DNA from 2 places in the Streptomyces sp. NPDC087845 genome. Region 2 is predicted to be linked to the other one. Evidence: riboswitches for the same ligand, from Rfam matches in the RefSeq annotation. Region 2 holds a riboswitch; the other holds the start of a gene.
The links. Region 2 has a riboswitch for glycine ahead of gcvT (glycine cleavage system aminomethyltransferase GcvT). Riboswitches for the same ligand answer to the same signal wherever they lie in the genome.

Region 1 (7,316 bases), on a different contig from region 2:
CGAGCGCCCGCACGAGCCCGTAGTAGAGCGCGGCATTGGCGATCACATCGGTGACGGTGGGACCGGCGGGCAGGACCCGGTTCTCCACCCGCAGATGGGGTACGCCGTCGGCCAGGCCGTACACGGGCCGGTTCCAGCGGTAGACCGTACCGTTGTGGAGCACCAGCTCCTGCAACTGCGGTACGCCGCCCTCGTCGAGCACCCGCAGCGGTTCCTCCTCGTCGCAGATCGGCAGCAGCGGCGGGAAGTAGCGCAGATTCTCCTCGAAGAGCTCGTACGCCGAACCCGTCCACCGCTCGCCGAACCAGGTCCGGGGCCGCACCCCCTGGTTCCGGAGTTCGGGCGGTCTGGTGTCCGTGGCCTGCTGGAAGAGCGGCGGTCGCGATTCCCGCCACAGCTCCTTGCCGAACAGGAAGGGTGAGTTGGCGCCCAGGGCGATCTGGACCCCGGCGACGGCCTGGGCCGCGTTCCAGACGGCCGCGAAGCGCGCCGGTGTCACCTGCAGATGCAGCTGAACCGATGTGCAGGCGGCCTCGGGGGTGATCGAGGAGGAGGTGCAGGCCAATCGCTCCACACCGTGGATATCGAGGAGGAAATCCTCGCCCCGCGCAGCCACCATTTGATCGTTCAGCAGTGTGTAGCGGTCCGCCTTCGAGAGGTTCGCGGCAACGAGGTCCGCACGCCCCAGGGTGGGCAGAATTCCGATCATCATGATCCCGGCATCGACCTCGCCCGCCTTCCGATGGGCATATCCGAGGCCGGTCCTGAGCTCTTCGGCCAGCTGATCGAAAACGCGACCGTCCAGGTGGTGCGGGACTATGTTCACTTCCAAATTGAACATCCCGAGTTCGGTCTGGAAATCACGGCTCGCGATCCGAGGGAGCACCTCCCCGTTCATCATCTTCGGCATGCCGTCGGCGCCTGCCAGATTCAGCTCGATCTCCATGCCCATGAGGTTGCGGGGGCGGTCGAACCTCCGCTCCGCCAGGAGCCTCTCCAGCCCCTCCAGACACTGGTGGAGCTTCCTCCGGTACCTGTGCCGATCGGACAGATCAAAGGCGCCCGCCACGACCTTCTCCCCCATCGAAGCGTCCCTCCCTCGAGTGGGCGGCCCGCGGCCCAGGCCGCTCGCGTCACGATCGATAATGCCCAGGCGGGGTGATCCATAACGCCCCGCGATCGCCACTCACCCAGTAATCTGTGGACGACTGTCCGGGGCACATTCCGTCGGCATGGTGCAGTTCGCAGTTTCCGCCGCCCGGTGTGTGGTGAAAACGCCGACGTGTTTCGGCCGACCGCGTCGAGGGAAAAATCCCTGGCGGTGACTGCGCCGCTGACGACGAATCAGAAGAATCACCGCATAATAAAGTCTTGATACCGCCTTGTCGGCAATACCTGCGACGGCTAGTGGAATCATTGCGTGAACACGTGTCGTATAAACTTTGCAGACGAGGCAGAGAGTTGACGCACCGGCCCAGTCACCGGCCTCCTCTGGCCCCGCATGCCGACAGCGCCGTCTGCACCCGCCCACGCACCACCGTGTCTCCGAAGTGAGAGGCGACCCACTATGCCGCTGCATGTTCCCCCGGCTCCCGCGCCCGCTCTGCGCAGCGTCCTTGCGGCACTCGGTTCACCCACCGCAGTCCGCGAGGCCCGCACACCGGCTCTCCGATCCGCCCAGGGACCGCTGAGCCCCGAACTCCCGCTCCCCGTCCATGCAATGGAGCGGATCGGCCCGAGCGGGCTCGCACCCGCCACCCGGCTCGCCGCGTGGCGGTTCGTGATCCGCGGCTCGGAGCAGGCAGTCGCCGCGGCGGACACCATGCTCACTCCGGACGGCTGGGCCTTCTCGCACTTCTTCGAGGGTCCTTACGTCGCCTCGACCGAACTCGCCCTGCGCCAGGCAGAGACGGTGACCTCTCACTACCAGCCACGGCTGCTGTCCATTCCGGAGCTCTACATGCTGGCCCTGTGGCTGCACTCCGACGCCGATGCCGACCCGGCCGGCGGGGCACTCGCCCCCGCCGATCTCCTCGTACCACTGGCTCCCGCCCCGCCGGGCATCGCGGCCCATCGCCCGCACCGGGTGGCCGACCTGCTCCGCGTGATGACGCTGCGCATCACCCCGGGCCCCGGTCCCCTGCTCGGATCACCCGCCTGACAGCGACCGCACCCCGCACCACCGCGCTGTGCCCCGCCACCGTCTTCCGTGGCGGGGCACAGCGCTGCGCGGGACCGAGATGCGCGCCGCAGCGCGCGGGGGGGGCGCATCCCGCCCCATCCGGACTAGCCCAGTCCGGTCACCCCGAACCACCCGAAGTGACAGTGCAGTTGCGCTGAACCGTCCGGCCGGGTGACGCGTCCTCGGAGTAAGAAGAAGTGCTGCCGCGAAATCCCTGCGGATTGACGCCCGTAGGGCAACACTGGGACCGGACCGATCGATACGGGGGGCGGCCGTGAACACTTCGTCAAGCCGCAGGACATTCACTACAACGCAGCGAAAGAACCCACCCATGTGCCAGCATCAGCCACCATGCCCGACCGCCGACTCAGCCGACCGGGAGGCCGCCCGCCTGACGGCCCACCACCCGGAGCAGGGCTGGAGCCTGCTGTGCAACGGCGTCCTGCTCTTCGAGGACACCGGTGAGCTGCTCCCGGACGGGCAGATCATCGCCCCGCACCGGCCGCTGGAGACCGGCCGGGTGGTGAAGGCCGCCTGACCCCGGCCCGAACGGACTGGGGCCGGCCCGGAGACTTCTCCGCACCGGCCCCGACGCATGTCCGCGTCACGCCCTGCCGCTCATGACTCAGTTGTCGTACTCGTCCAGCGGAGGGCAGGAGCAGACGAGGTTGCGGTCACCGAAGGCACCGTCGATCCGGCGCACCGGCGGCCAGTACTTGTCGGCGGCCGAGACACCGGCCGGGAAGACCGCCACCTCGCGGCTGTAGTCGTGCTTCCACTCCCCGCCCAGCATCGCCGCGGTGTGCGGGGCGTTGCTCAGCGGGTTGTCGTCCGTGCTCCACTCGCCGGAGGCCACCTTCTCGACCTCGCCGCGAATGGCGATCATCGTGTCGCAGAAGCGGTCGAGCTCCGCGAGGTTCTCGCTCTCGGTCGGCTCGATCATCAGCGTTCCGGCGACCGGGAACGACATGGTCGGCGAGTGGAATCCGTAGTCGATCAGGCGCTTGGCGATGTCGTCGACGCTGACACCGGTGGCCTTGGAGATCGGCCGCAGGTCCACGATGCACTCGTGCGCGACCAGCCCGGCCGGGCCGTTGTACAGGATCGGGTAGTGCGGTTCGAGACGCTTGGCGATGTAGTTGGCCGCGAGCACGGCGACCTGCGTCGCACGCTTCAGGCCCTCACCGCCCATCAGGCGTACGTACGCCCAGGAGATGGGGAGAATGCCCGCCGAGCCCCACGGCGCGGCCGAGATCGGCCCGACACCGGTCCGGGGGCCCGCTGCGGGCTGCAGCGGGTGGTTCGGCAGGTACGGCGCGAGGTGCGCGCGCACGCCGACCGGGCCGACGCCGGGGCCGCCGCCGCCGTGCGGAATGCAGAAGGTCTTGTGCAGGTTCAGGTGCGAGACGTCGCCACCGAACCGGCCCGGCTTGGCGAGCCCGACCAGCGCGTTGAGGTTGGCGCCGTCGACGTACACCTGGCCGCCGGCGTCGTGCACCTCGGCACAGATGTCGGCGACGTGCTCCTCGAACACACCGTGCGTCGACGGGTACGTGATCATCAGCACGGCGAGCTCGTCGCGGTGCTTCTCGATCTTGGCGCGGAGGTCCTCTATGTCGACCTCGCCGTCGTCGGCCGTCTTCACCACGACGACCTTCATGCCGGCCATCACGGCGCTGGCGGCGTTGGTGCCGTGCGCGGAGGACGGGATGAGGCAGACGGTCCGCTGATCGTCACCGTTGGCCCGGTGGTACGCCCGTACCGCCAGGAGGCCGGCGAACTCGCCCTGCGAGCCGGCGTTCGGCTGGATCGAGACGGCGTCGTAGCCGGTGACCTCGGCGAGGCGCTCCTCCAGCTCACGGATGAGGGTGAGGAAGCCCTGCGCCTGCTCGGCCGGCGCGAAGGGGTGCAGCGCGCCGAACTCGGGCCAGGTGATCGACTCCATCTCGGTGGTCGCGTTCAGCTTCATGGTGCAGGAGCCGAGCGGGATCATGCCGCGGTCCAGGGCGTAGTCCCGGTCGGCGAGCTTGCGCAGGTAGCGCAGCATGGCCGTCTCGGAGCGGTGCTGGTGGAAGACCGGGTGGACGAGGATCTCGTCGGTGCGCAGCAGAGCCTCGGGCAGCACGTCGGCAGCCGCGGCGTCCAGCGCCTCGATGTCCCCGTCGGCGCCGAACGCGGCCCAGACGGCGGCGATCTGCGCCCTCGTGGTGGTCTCGTCGCAGGCGAGGGAGACCAGGTCGGCGTCGACGAGCCGCAGGTTGACACCGCGCCCGCGGGCGTCGGCGACGACGTCGGCGGCCTTCCCCGGGACGCGCACGGTGAGGGTGTCGAAGTAGGTACCGGTCACGACGTCGATGCCGGCGGCGCGCAGGCCCTCGGCCAGGATCGTCGCGTAGCGGTGGGTGCGCCGGGCGATCGTCCGCAGCCCGTCCGGGCCGTGGTAGACGGCGTACATCCCGGCCATGACGGCGAGCAGCACCTGAGCGGTGCAGATGTTGCTGGTGGCCTTCTCCCGGCGGATGTGCTGCTCGCGGGTCTGCAGCGCCAGCCGGTAGGCCTTGTTGCCGTCCGCGTCGACGGAGACGCCGACGAGGCGGCCGGGCAGGCTGCGGGCGAACTTCTCGCGCACGGCCATGAAGCCGGCGTGCGGTCCGCCGAAGCCCATCGGCACACCGAAACGCTGCGTGGTGCCGACCGCGATGTCCGCGCCCAGGTCGCCCGGCGAGGTGAGCAGGGTCAGGGCCAGCAGGTCGGCTGCGACCGTGACGATCGCGCCGAGCTCGTGGGCCTGCTCGACGACGGGCCGGATGTTGCGCACGGCCCCGGAGGCGCCCGGGTACTGCACCAGGACACCGAAGACACCGCGCTCGGCGACCTCTGCGGGAATGCCGTCGGAGAGGTCTGCGACGACGACCTCGACACCGGACGGCTCGGCACGGGTCTCGATGACGGCGATCGTCTGCGGCAGGGTGTCGGCGTCGACCAGGAAGACGCCGTTCTTCACCTTGCCGACACGCCGCGAGAGCGCCATGGCCTCGGCGGCCGCGGTGCCCTCGTCGAGCAGGGAGGCACCGGAGGTGGGCAGCCCGGTCAGTTCGGCGACCATCGTCTGGAAGTTGAGCAGCGCCTCCAGACGGCCCTGCGAGATCTCCGGCTGGTACGGCGTGTAGGCCGTGTACCAGGCGGGGTTCTCCATGACGTTGCGGAGGATCACCGGCGGGGTGAAGGTGCCGTAGTAGCCGAGCCCGATCATCGGGGCCAGCACCTGGTTGCGGTCGGCCAGCGCACGCAGCTCGGCGAGGACCTCGGCCTCGGTGCGGGCGGTCGGCAGCCGGAGCGCCTCCGCGCTCTTGATGACATCGGGCACCGCGGCCGCGGTCAGCTCGTCCAGCGAGCCGTAACCGACCTGGGCGAGCATCTTCGACTGCGCCTCGGCATCGGGACCGATGTGGCGCTGTTCGAATGGAATGCCCTGCTCCAGCTGGGAGAGCGGAGTGCGACGGGGGGTCATGGTGGAGGCCTCCTGGTCTGTCACGACCTGCGAGGGGCACCACGGCGCGGGTGCCCGAACGGCCTCCCCCTCTGTCATCTCGACCTGAGAGCTTCACCGGCGCGCCTTGCGGCGTACCGGCTTTCACCGTCGGTGAGGAGGGGAACCGTACCGGCACTCGGCCGCACGGAACCCGCCCTGCTTTCCAGAGTGACCTCGTCCGTGCGGTACGGGGGCCTGAGAGATTCCGGGGAGGATTTGCTCCTTCGGCGCCTCCGGATTGCCTCCGGAGGACTCTCCCGCACGGGGTCAGCAGCCGTCACCAGCCTACCAGCGGGGTTCGTGGCGGAATTCTCGAGTGGCCAACCCCCCGGATCTGCACTTCTGTAGAGCTTGTGGAGTAGCCCCGACGAGTGGGAGGGACCGTGCAGACCGACATCGATCCGCGCAGCCTGATCGGCCGCAAGGCCTTCGACCGCAAGGGCACCAAGATCGGAACCGTGGACGAGGTGTACCTCGACGACGCGACCGGTGTGCCCGAGTGGGCGGCCGTACGCACCGGACTCTTCAGCCGGGACGCGTTCGTCCCACTGGAACCCAGCGAGTTCGTGGAGGACTCGCTCCGCGTCCCCTTCGACCGCGCGCTGATCAAGGACGCACCCGACTTCGGCGTCGGCCGTCATCTCTCACCGGAACAGGAGCTCCAGCTCTACCGGCACTACGGTCTGGACTCCCCGCCCGAGGAGACCGGCCCGGACAGGGACTTCGGCAGACTGGCCGGCCAGGACGAGTAGTCCGCCGGATTCCGCACCAGCGGCAGCGGATCGGCCGGTTGCAGCTCCGCGTCGTCGATCCGGAACGTACGCACTCGGCCGGGCGCCGACTCGGGCTCCTCGAACCGCACCGTCACCCGGCCGACGCCGCTGCCCTGCACCCAGCCGTGGCCGTAGACCTCATGACGCACGTCGTGTCCTGCGGGCCAGCGCCGCGCGGCGAGCTGTTCGGAGGTCTCCGGGGTCTCCTCCCGCGCACCGCCCGCCGGCTCGTCCCCTTCGTCACCCGCCTCCGTCGTCTCTTCGGCCGCTTCCCCGGCCGCGGCGCGCTCACCGGCGGCCTGCGCGAAGAGGTCCTCCTGCGTGTAGTCGGTGAGCCCCGTGACGCCCACGCCCAGGAGCCGTACGCCTCCAGTGGTGTCCACAGCCTCCAGGAGCCGTGCGGCGGCCTCCCGGACCACGGTGGGGTCGTCCGTGGGTCCACGGAGCGTCTCGGACCTCGTAAGGGTGGAGAAGTCGTACCGGCGCACCTTGAGCACCACCGTCCGCCCGGACCGCCCCGCGCCCCGCAGCCGCTGGACGCATCGGTCGGCCAGCCGCTCCACCTCCGTCCGGACCCGCACCCGGTCGTGCAGGTCCGCGTCGAAGGTGTCCTCGACGGACACCGATTTCGCGTCCCGCTCCGCGACCACGGGCCGGTCGTCGTACCCGAGCGCCATACGGTGGAGAGAGCCGCCGTGCGCCTTTCCCAGCAGGCGTACGAGCTCCGCCTCCCCCGCCTCGGCCAGGTCGTCGACCGTCGTCATCCCGGCACGGCGCAGATGGTCCGCCGTCGCGGGCCCGACGCCGGGGAGGATCCGTACCGGCATCG
Region 2 (7,316 bases):
GGACGCCCTTGCTGCGGGAGTCTTCATTGCTGTTGCGCGAGGTAGCCATACCGTCAGGCGAATGGATGCCTAACCGTGATGCGGTCAGGGGTGTTCCGTTATCCGGACGGATGTGAACGCCCGCCGAACACTGGTCAGTTGAGGTGGAAGAGGGCATGCGGACAGATTCACCCCGCATTCACCATCAGACATCCCCAGCACGGAGATCCCGGACATGGGGAGCGGAACCGCGCAGGGGTCCGGGAAGCGCGCGGGAGCGCGGCCGCGCGGTAGGTGTCGGGAAAGCGGTCCGGAATTCGGGGAGTTGGTGCCGGACGAGTACGTTGCGTTCCGGGAATCAGGACCGTACGCATGCATTCCCTGCACACCCGGCACGTACACCTGCATTCCGGGCGCGAGGGGCGGACGCATGCCTGCCGGGAGGCTCCGGTACGTACAACTGCGCTGCCGGCAGGCTCAGTACGCGCCCTGCGGCGGGTAGCCGTAGCCGGCCACCGGCGCCGCCGGGGCGTGGGCCTCACGGTCGTAGAACGGGCGGGTGTTGGCGCGCAGCCACATCGCGACGGGGTCGTACTCGTCGGACATCGCGACCGTGGAGACGGGCAGCCCGTCCGGGACCGCGCCGATCGACTGCTGCATCATCGCCCGCACCGCGTCGACGGAGGTCTGGCTCGTGTCGTAGAGATCGAGGCCGATGGCGAGATACGGGACGCCCAGCGCGGGCTGCACCCAGGCGCGGCGCAGCGAACGGATCGCGGGGGTGTGATGGGCGTTCTGCGTGAGCAGGGCGTAGAACTGCGGGATCTCGATGGCGGGCTCGGTGAGCCGGAGCGGGCCCGCGGGCATCCGGTCGAGACCGGTGGCGATCCGGCGCAGGTCCAGCCAGGGGATGCCCACGCCGCCGCCCGGGGCGTGCGGGTTGAGCCAGATGCCCCAGCGGTCCGGGAAGAGGGCGCGGGCGATGTCGCGGCCGGTGACCAGCTCGTGGGCCCGGTTCCAGCCGCTGGCCGAGAGCTCCTGGGCGGACGTCACACAGGGGGCGTAGCCGAGGCCGTCGACCTCCATGTTCCCGTACTGGGCGTCGGGCGAGCCCGCCTGGCCGTGCCAGAGGAGCATCCAGATCCGGCCGTTCGCGAGGGCCTGCAGCAGCGCCTCGTACGCGTCGTAGCGCCCGGGCGTCACTTGGCGCAGCATGTGCTCGACCTGCCCGGCCGCCGCGGTGCCTGACGCACTCACCTGGTCCCGCCCCTCTTCGATCCACTGTGTCGGCCCGCCGCTCCCGGGGCACACGGGTGCGGCATGGTGCCGTGGCACCATGCCATCAAACCAGCTTATGCGCCGGTCCTGACACCGACTTGACGCCTCGGGCCGACGCGGTGATCCACTCCGGAGCGGTCCGCGGGCACCGTGCCGGGCGCTACCCGTCCGCGCGGCAGTAGAACGGCCGGATCCTCTCCCGCATCCAGTCGGCGACCGGGTCCTGCGCCACATCGAGCAGGACCAGGTTGACCGACCACGGCACCTCGACGCGGCCGAGCGCACGGCCGAGGGCGTCCATCGGGGCGTTGCGCCCGGCGCCCTCCCAGGTGGAGAGCTCGACACCGATGAAGAGGACGGGCTCGCCGCCCTCGATGCTGGCCAGGGTCCGGCGGGCGGTGAGCACGACAGCGCTCTCCTCGAATTCGCCGGCCGCCGCGGCGAGGAAGTCGACGGGCTCCTCCTTCCAGTCCGGCTCGTACAGCCGGACCCTGCCTCCGCCGGCCGGTCCGTCCAGCGGGGTGCGTCCGCCGCGGCAGAGCTCGGCCACGGCGGGCGGCGGCAGCGGCGTCCCGACGGCGCCGCCCGGGTTCACCGCCATACCGAGCTGCGGGGGCAGTCCGCGGGCGAACTCGCGGGCGGGCGCGACGGTGAAGGACATGGCGGCGCCGACACAGCTGAGGAACTGCTGCTCGGAGCTGAACACGGGAACGTACGCGGCGCCCTCGATCTCCAGCGTCGGCAGGTCCAGGTCGGGGGAATCGGGTCCGCCGCCGTTGGGCAGGGGCACCCAGACGTGGCTGCGCCCGAGCACCTCGACGAGCCGTCCGCCCGCCTCCGGGCTGCCCACCGAGGCCATCAGCACCTCTTCGAGCTCATTGGCGGGCCATCCGCCCTGCGGATGGGACTGGCCCTGTGCCGGAATGTCCACTGCTTCCCCTTCTTGCCCGAGCCTTCCGGCAGAAGGTTAACGTCCGGCTCCCGGGCCCCGCGGGTCCGCGAACCCGATCCGGGTCAGCAGACCCGCCGCCTCGCGGTCCAGCAGCACCGCCGAGGCGCACCCCGGCGGCAGCAGGCCGGTCTCGGTGTCCCGGAGCAGCCTTCCCACCGCCCTGCGGTGCCGGGCGAACGCGTACCCGGAGACGCCGCGCCCGCGCTCCCGCTGGCCCTCCCTCGCCGTCTGCGGCGTGACGTCGAGCAGGACGAGGTGGAGCACCCGGCCCCGGCGCCGCGCCGCACGGGCCAGCCAGCCGCGTACCCACGCCTGGGTTCCGCAGTCGTGGACGACGACGGACTCGCCGGAGCGCAGCACCCGCCACAGCCCCCCGTAGTGGGCGGCGCGGACGAGGGGGCGGTAGAGGGCGTACGGGAGTAACCGGGGCACGATCCGCGCCCAGTGGTCCCGGGTGTCCTGGGAGTCGATGGCGCGGGCCGTCGTCACCGCCCGCCGGATGAGCGTCGATTTGCCGCTGCCGGGCAGCCCGGAGACCACCACCAGGTCACCCGCCCCGAAGTGCAGGCTGCGCGGGCTGCGCCCGGCCCGGTCCCGGAGGTCCCGCACCACGGGCGCGGGCGGGCCGAGCGCATCGGCGGCCGGCGCCCCCGGTTGTGCGGGCATCGCGCCGTGCGCGACCCCCGCGGTCGTCGCGTACCGCTGCAACGTCATCGCCCCTCCCCCTGTCTGGTCACCCCACACATGCCCCTGAAGTGTAAAGAAAAGGTAATGCGGCACAACCGTCCACGCCGCAGATTCCCGTGAGGGACCGGGGCCCCACTCCGGCGCGATGCGTGCGATGATGACCCGGCCAACTGCATAAAGGCCGCTTGAATCCGCGCGGGAGAGTTCCGGTGACTACCTGTGCCGGGCGCCGAAGGAGCAAGTTCCTCCCTTGAATCTCTCAGGCCCCGTACCGCGTGGATGAGGCAGATCTGAAAAGCGGGCCGCTCCGCGGCCCCACCCAAGGTGCAAGCCGAACCCCTCAGGGGGCTCTCGGCGAACCTCTCAGGTTCCGATGACAGATGGGGAGGGACTGTCCTCGTCGTCATGCCCTGGGAGCCATATCCATGAGCACCGCCCCCCGTCTCACCGCCCTCGATGCCCTGCACCGTTCGCTGGGCGCGACCATGACCGACTTCGCGGGCTGGGACATGCCCCTGCGGTACGGCAGCGAGCGCGACGAGCACAACGCGGTCCGCACCAGGGCCGGCCTCTTCGACCTGTCGCACATGGGCGAGATCACCGTCACCGGCCCCGAGGCCGCGGCCTTCCTCAACTACGCGCTGGTCGGCAACATCGGCACCGTCGCCGTGGGCCGCGCCCGCTACACGATGATCTGCGCCGAGGACGGCGGCATCCTGGACGACCTGATCGTCTACCGGCTGGGTGACGACGAGTACATGGTCGTCGCCAACGCCGGCAACGCCCAGATCGTGCTGGACGCGCTGACCGCGCGGGCCGGCGGCTTCGACGCCGGCGTACGCGACGACCGCGACGCGTACGCACTGCTCGCCGTCCAGGGCCCCGAGTCCCCCGCCATCCTGGCCGCCGTCACCGACGCCGACCTGGACGGGCTGAAGTACTACGCCGGCCTGCCCGGCACGGTCGCCGGTGTCCCCGCGCTGATCGCCCGCACCGGCTACACCGGCGAGGACGGCTTCGAGCTGTTCGTCGCCCCCGTCCACGCCGAGCAGCTGTGGAAGGCCCTCACCGAGGCGGGCGCCTCCCGCGGCCTGATCCCGTGCGGGCTCTCCTGCCGCGACACGCTGCGCCTGGAGGCCGGCATGCCGCTCTACGGGCACGAGCTGACCACCGAGCTGACCCCGTTCGACGCCGGTCTCGGCCGCGTCGTGAAGTTCGAGAAGGAGGGCGACTTCGTCGGCCGCAAGGCGCTTGAGGCCGCCGCCGAGCGTGCCGAGACCGCCCCGCCCCGCAAGCTGGTCGGACTGATCGCCGAGGGCCGCCGCGTGCCCCGCGCCGGTTTCTCCGTCGTCGCCGTGGGCGGGACCGGCAGCGAGGTCGTCGGCGAGGTCACCTCGGGCGCCCCCTCGCCGACCCTGGGCAAGCCGATCGCCATCGCGTACGTGGACGCCGCGCACGCCACGCCCGGTACCGCAGGCATCGGAGTGGACATCCGGGGCAGCCACGAGCCGTACGAGGTCGTGGCGCTGCCGTTCTACAAGCGCCAGAAGTGACGTCGGCGCTCCCGAAGAAGTGACGCAGTCGCGTCTCACACCGTAAGACCACCGTTCATCAGCACTCCCCCGCGTACAGGAGAATTCAGGTCATGAGCAACCCCCAGCAGCTGCGTTACAGCAAGGAGCACGAGTGGCTGTCGGCCGTCGAGGACGGTGTGGCCACGATCGGTATCACCGAGTACGCGGCCAACGCCCTCGGCGATGTCGTCTACGCCCAGCTCCCCGAGGTCGGTGACACGGTGACCGCGGGCGAGACCTGCGGCGAGCTGGAGTCGACCAAGTCGGTGAGCGACCTGTACTCGCCGGTGACCGGTGAGGTCACCGCCGCGAACCAGGACGTCGTGGACGATCCGTCGCTGGTGAACTCCGCTCCGTTCGAGGGCGGCTGGCTGTTCAAGGTACGTGTGGCGGAGGAGCCGAAGGACCTGCTCTCCGCCGACGAGTACTCCGAGTTCTCCGGCAACTGAGACCCCAAGGGACCACCTGATGTCGCTTCTCAACTCATCCCTCCACGAGCTGGACCCGGACGTCGCCGCCGCTGTCGACGCCGAGCTCCACCGCCAGCAGTCCACCCTCGAAATGATCGCCTCGGAGAACTTCGCTCCGGTCGCGGTCATGGAGGCCCAGGGCTCCGTCCTCACCAACAAGTACGCCGAGGGCTACCCCGGCCGCCGCTACTACGGCGGTTGCGAGCACGTCGACGTCGTCGAGCAGATCGCCATCGACCGCATCAAGGCGCTGTTCGGCGCCGAGGCCGCGAACGTCCAGCCGCACTCCGGTGCGCAGGCCAACGCCGCCGCGATGTTCGCGCTGCTGAAGCCGGGCGACACGATCATGGGCCTGAACCTGGCCCACGGCGGTCACCTGACCCACGGCATGAAGATCAACTTCTCCGGCAAGCTCTACAACGTGGTCCCGTACCACGTCGACGAGACCGGCGTCGTGGACATGGCCGAGGTCGAGCGCCTGGCCAAGGAGTCCAAGCCGAAGCTGATCGTCGCCGGCTGGTCCGCCTACCCCCGCCAGCTGGACTTCGCCGCCTTCCGCCGCATCGCGGACGAGGTCGGCGCGTACCTGATGGTCGACATGGCGCACTTCGCGGGCCTGGTGGCCGCGGGTCTGCACCCCAACCCGGTGCCGCACGCCCATGTCGTCACGACCACCACGCACAAGACCCTCGGCGGTCCGCGCGGTGGCGTCATCCTGTCCACGCAGGAGCTGGCCAAGAAGATCAACTCGGCGGTCTTCCCGGGCCAGCAGGGTGGTCCGCTGGAGCACGTGATCGCCGCCAAGGCGGTCTCGTTCAAGGTCGCGGCGACCGAGGAGTTCAAGGAGCGCCAGCAGCGCACCCTGGACGGCGCCCGCATCCTCGCCGAGCGCCTGGTCCAGCCGGACGTCACCGAGGTCGGTGTCTCCGTGCTGTCCGGCGGTACGGACGTCCACCTGGTCCTCGTCGACCTGCGCAACTCCGAGCTGGACGGCCAGCAGGCCGAGGACCGGCTGCACGAGCTGGGCATCACGGTCAACCGGAACGCCATCCCGAACGACCCGCGGCCGCCGATGGTCACCTCGGGTCTGCGGATCGGTACGCCGGCCCTGGCGACCCGCGGTTTCCAGACCGAGGACTTCACCGAGGTCGCGGAGATCATCGCCGCCGCGCTCAAGCCGTCCTACGACGCGGACGCGCTGAAGGCCCGCGTCGTCGCGCTGGCCGAGAAGTTCCCGCTGTACCCCGGCCTGAAGTAGCCCGGCACACAGACCGTCCCGAAGTGGTCCGGGACGTAATTCGGGACACAGTTCGGCACCTTTCGGGCGGGGCACCGCGCACACTGTTCAGTGAGCGCGGTGCCCCATCCCTTGTCCCCGCTGCTCTTCGGACCGACCGGTCCGTACCGCATCACCCGGCAGACGACGACGTCTACCAACCCTGAGGAGTCTTCCGTGGCCATCTCGGTCTTCGACCTGTTCTCGATCGGCATCGGCCCGTCCAGCTCCCATACGGTCGGCCCGATGCGCGCCGCCCGCATGTTCGCGCGCCGGCTGAAGAACGAGGGCCTCATCGCCCACACCGCCTCCATACGCGCGGAGCTGTACGGCTCCCTCGGGGCGACCGGTCACGGCCACGGCACTCCCAAGGCGGTCCTGCTCGGCCTGGAGGGCGAGTCGCCCCGCACCGTCGACGTGGAATCCGCCGACGACCGGGTGGAACGCATCCGTACGACCGGCCGGATCAATCTGCTCGGCATGCACGAGATCGACTTCGACGCCGACGAGCAGCTGGTCCTGCACCGCCGCAAGGCCCTCCCGTACCACGCCAACGGCATGACGGTCTTCGCCTTCGACCGCGAGGGCGCCACACTGCTGGAGAAGACCTACTACTCCGTCGGCGGCGGCTTCGTCGTCGACGAGGACGCGGTGGGCGAGGACCGGATCGTCCTCGACGACACCGTGCTGAAGCACCCCTTCCGCACCGGCGACGAACTGCTGCGGCTCTCCGGGGAGACCGGCCTGTCGATCTCTTCCCTGATGCTGGAGAACGAGAAGGCCTGGCGCACCGAGGACGAGATCCGCTCGGGTCTGCTGGACATCTGGCGCGTCATGCAGGCCTGCGTCTCGCGCGGCATGTCCCGCGAGGGCATCCTGCCCGGCGGCCTCAAGGTCCGCCGCCGCGCCGCGAAAACCGCCCGCCAGCTGCGCGCCGAGGGCGACCCGCAGGCCCACGCGATGGAGTGGATCACCCTCTACGCGATGGCGGTCAACGAGGAGAACGCGGCGGGCGGGCGCGTCGTCACCGCGCCCACCAACGGCGCGGCGGGCATCATCCCGGCCGTGCTGCACTACTACATGAACTTCGCGGCCGGTGG

Region 1: linked by a shared signal. The riboswitch ahead of gcvP (aminomethyl-transferring glycine dehydrogenase) and the one ahead of gcvT (glycine cleavage system aminomethyltransferase GcvT) in region 2 are both predicted to bind glycine.

Annotation. Positions count from the first base shown of each region.
Region 1 is NZ_JBIUVC010000027.1:9,199-16,514, reverse strand. Features, by position in the region: gene ACIOMQ_RS38100 (glutamate-cysteine ligase family protein) at 1-1,084, opposite strand, end outside; gene ACIOMQ_RS38095 (hypothetical protein) at 1,568-2,161, shown strand; gene ACIOMQ_RS38090 (DUF5999 family protein) at 2,514-2,720, shown strand; gene gcvP (aminomethyl-transferring glycine dehydrogenase) at 2,808-5,693, opposite strand; glycine riboswitch at 5,888-5,984, opposite strand; gene ACIOMQ_RS38080 (PRC-barrel domain-containing protein) at 6,098-6,466, shown strand; gene ACIOMQ_RS38075 (DNA polymerase IV) at 6,391-7,316, opposite strand, start outside.
Region 2 is NZ_JBIUVC010000014.1:4,639-11,954, reverse strand. Features, by position in the region: gene ACIOMQ_RS30055 (enhanced serine sensitivity protein SseB C-terminal domain-containing protein) at 457-1,236, opposite strand; gene ACIOMQ_RS30050 (enhanced serine sensitivity protein SseB) at 1,418-2,188, opposite strand; gene ACIOMQ_RS30045 (AAA family ATPase) at 2,225-2,923, opposite strand; glycine riboswitch at 3,083-3,180, shown strand; gene gcvT (glycine cleavage system aminomethyltransferase GcvT) at 3,322-4,449, shown strand; gene gcvH (glycine cleavage system protein GcvH) at 4,542-4,919, shown strand; gene glyA (serine hydroxymethyltransferase) at 4,939-6,198, shown strand; gene ACIOMQ_RS30025 (L-serine ammonia-lyase) at 6,394-7,316, shown strand, end outside.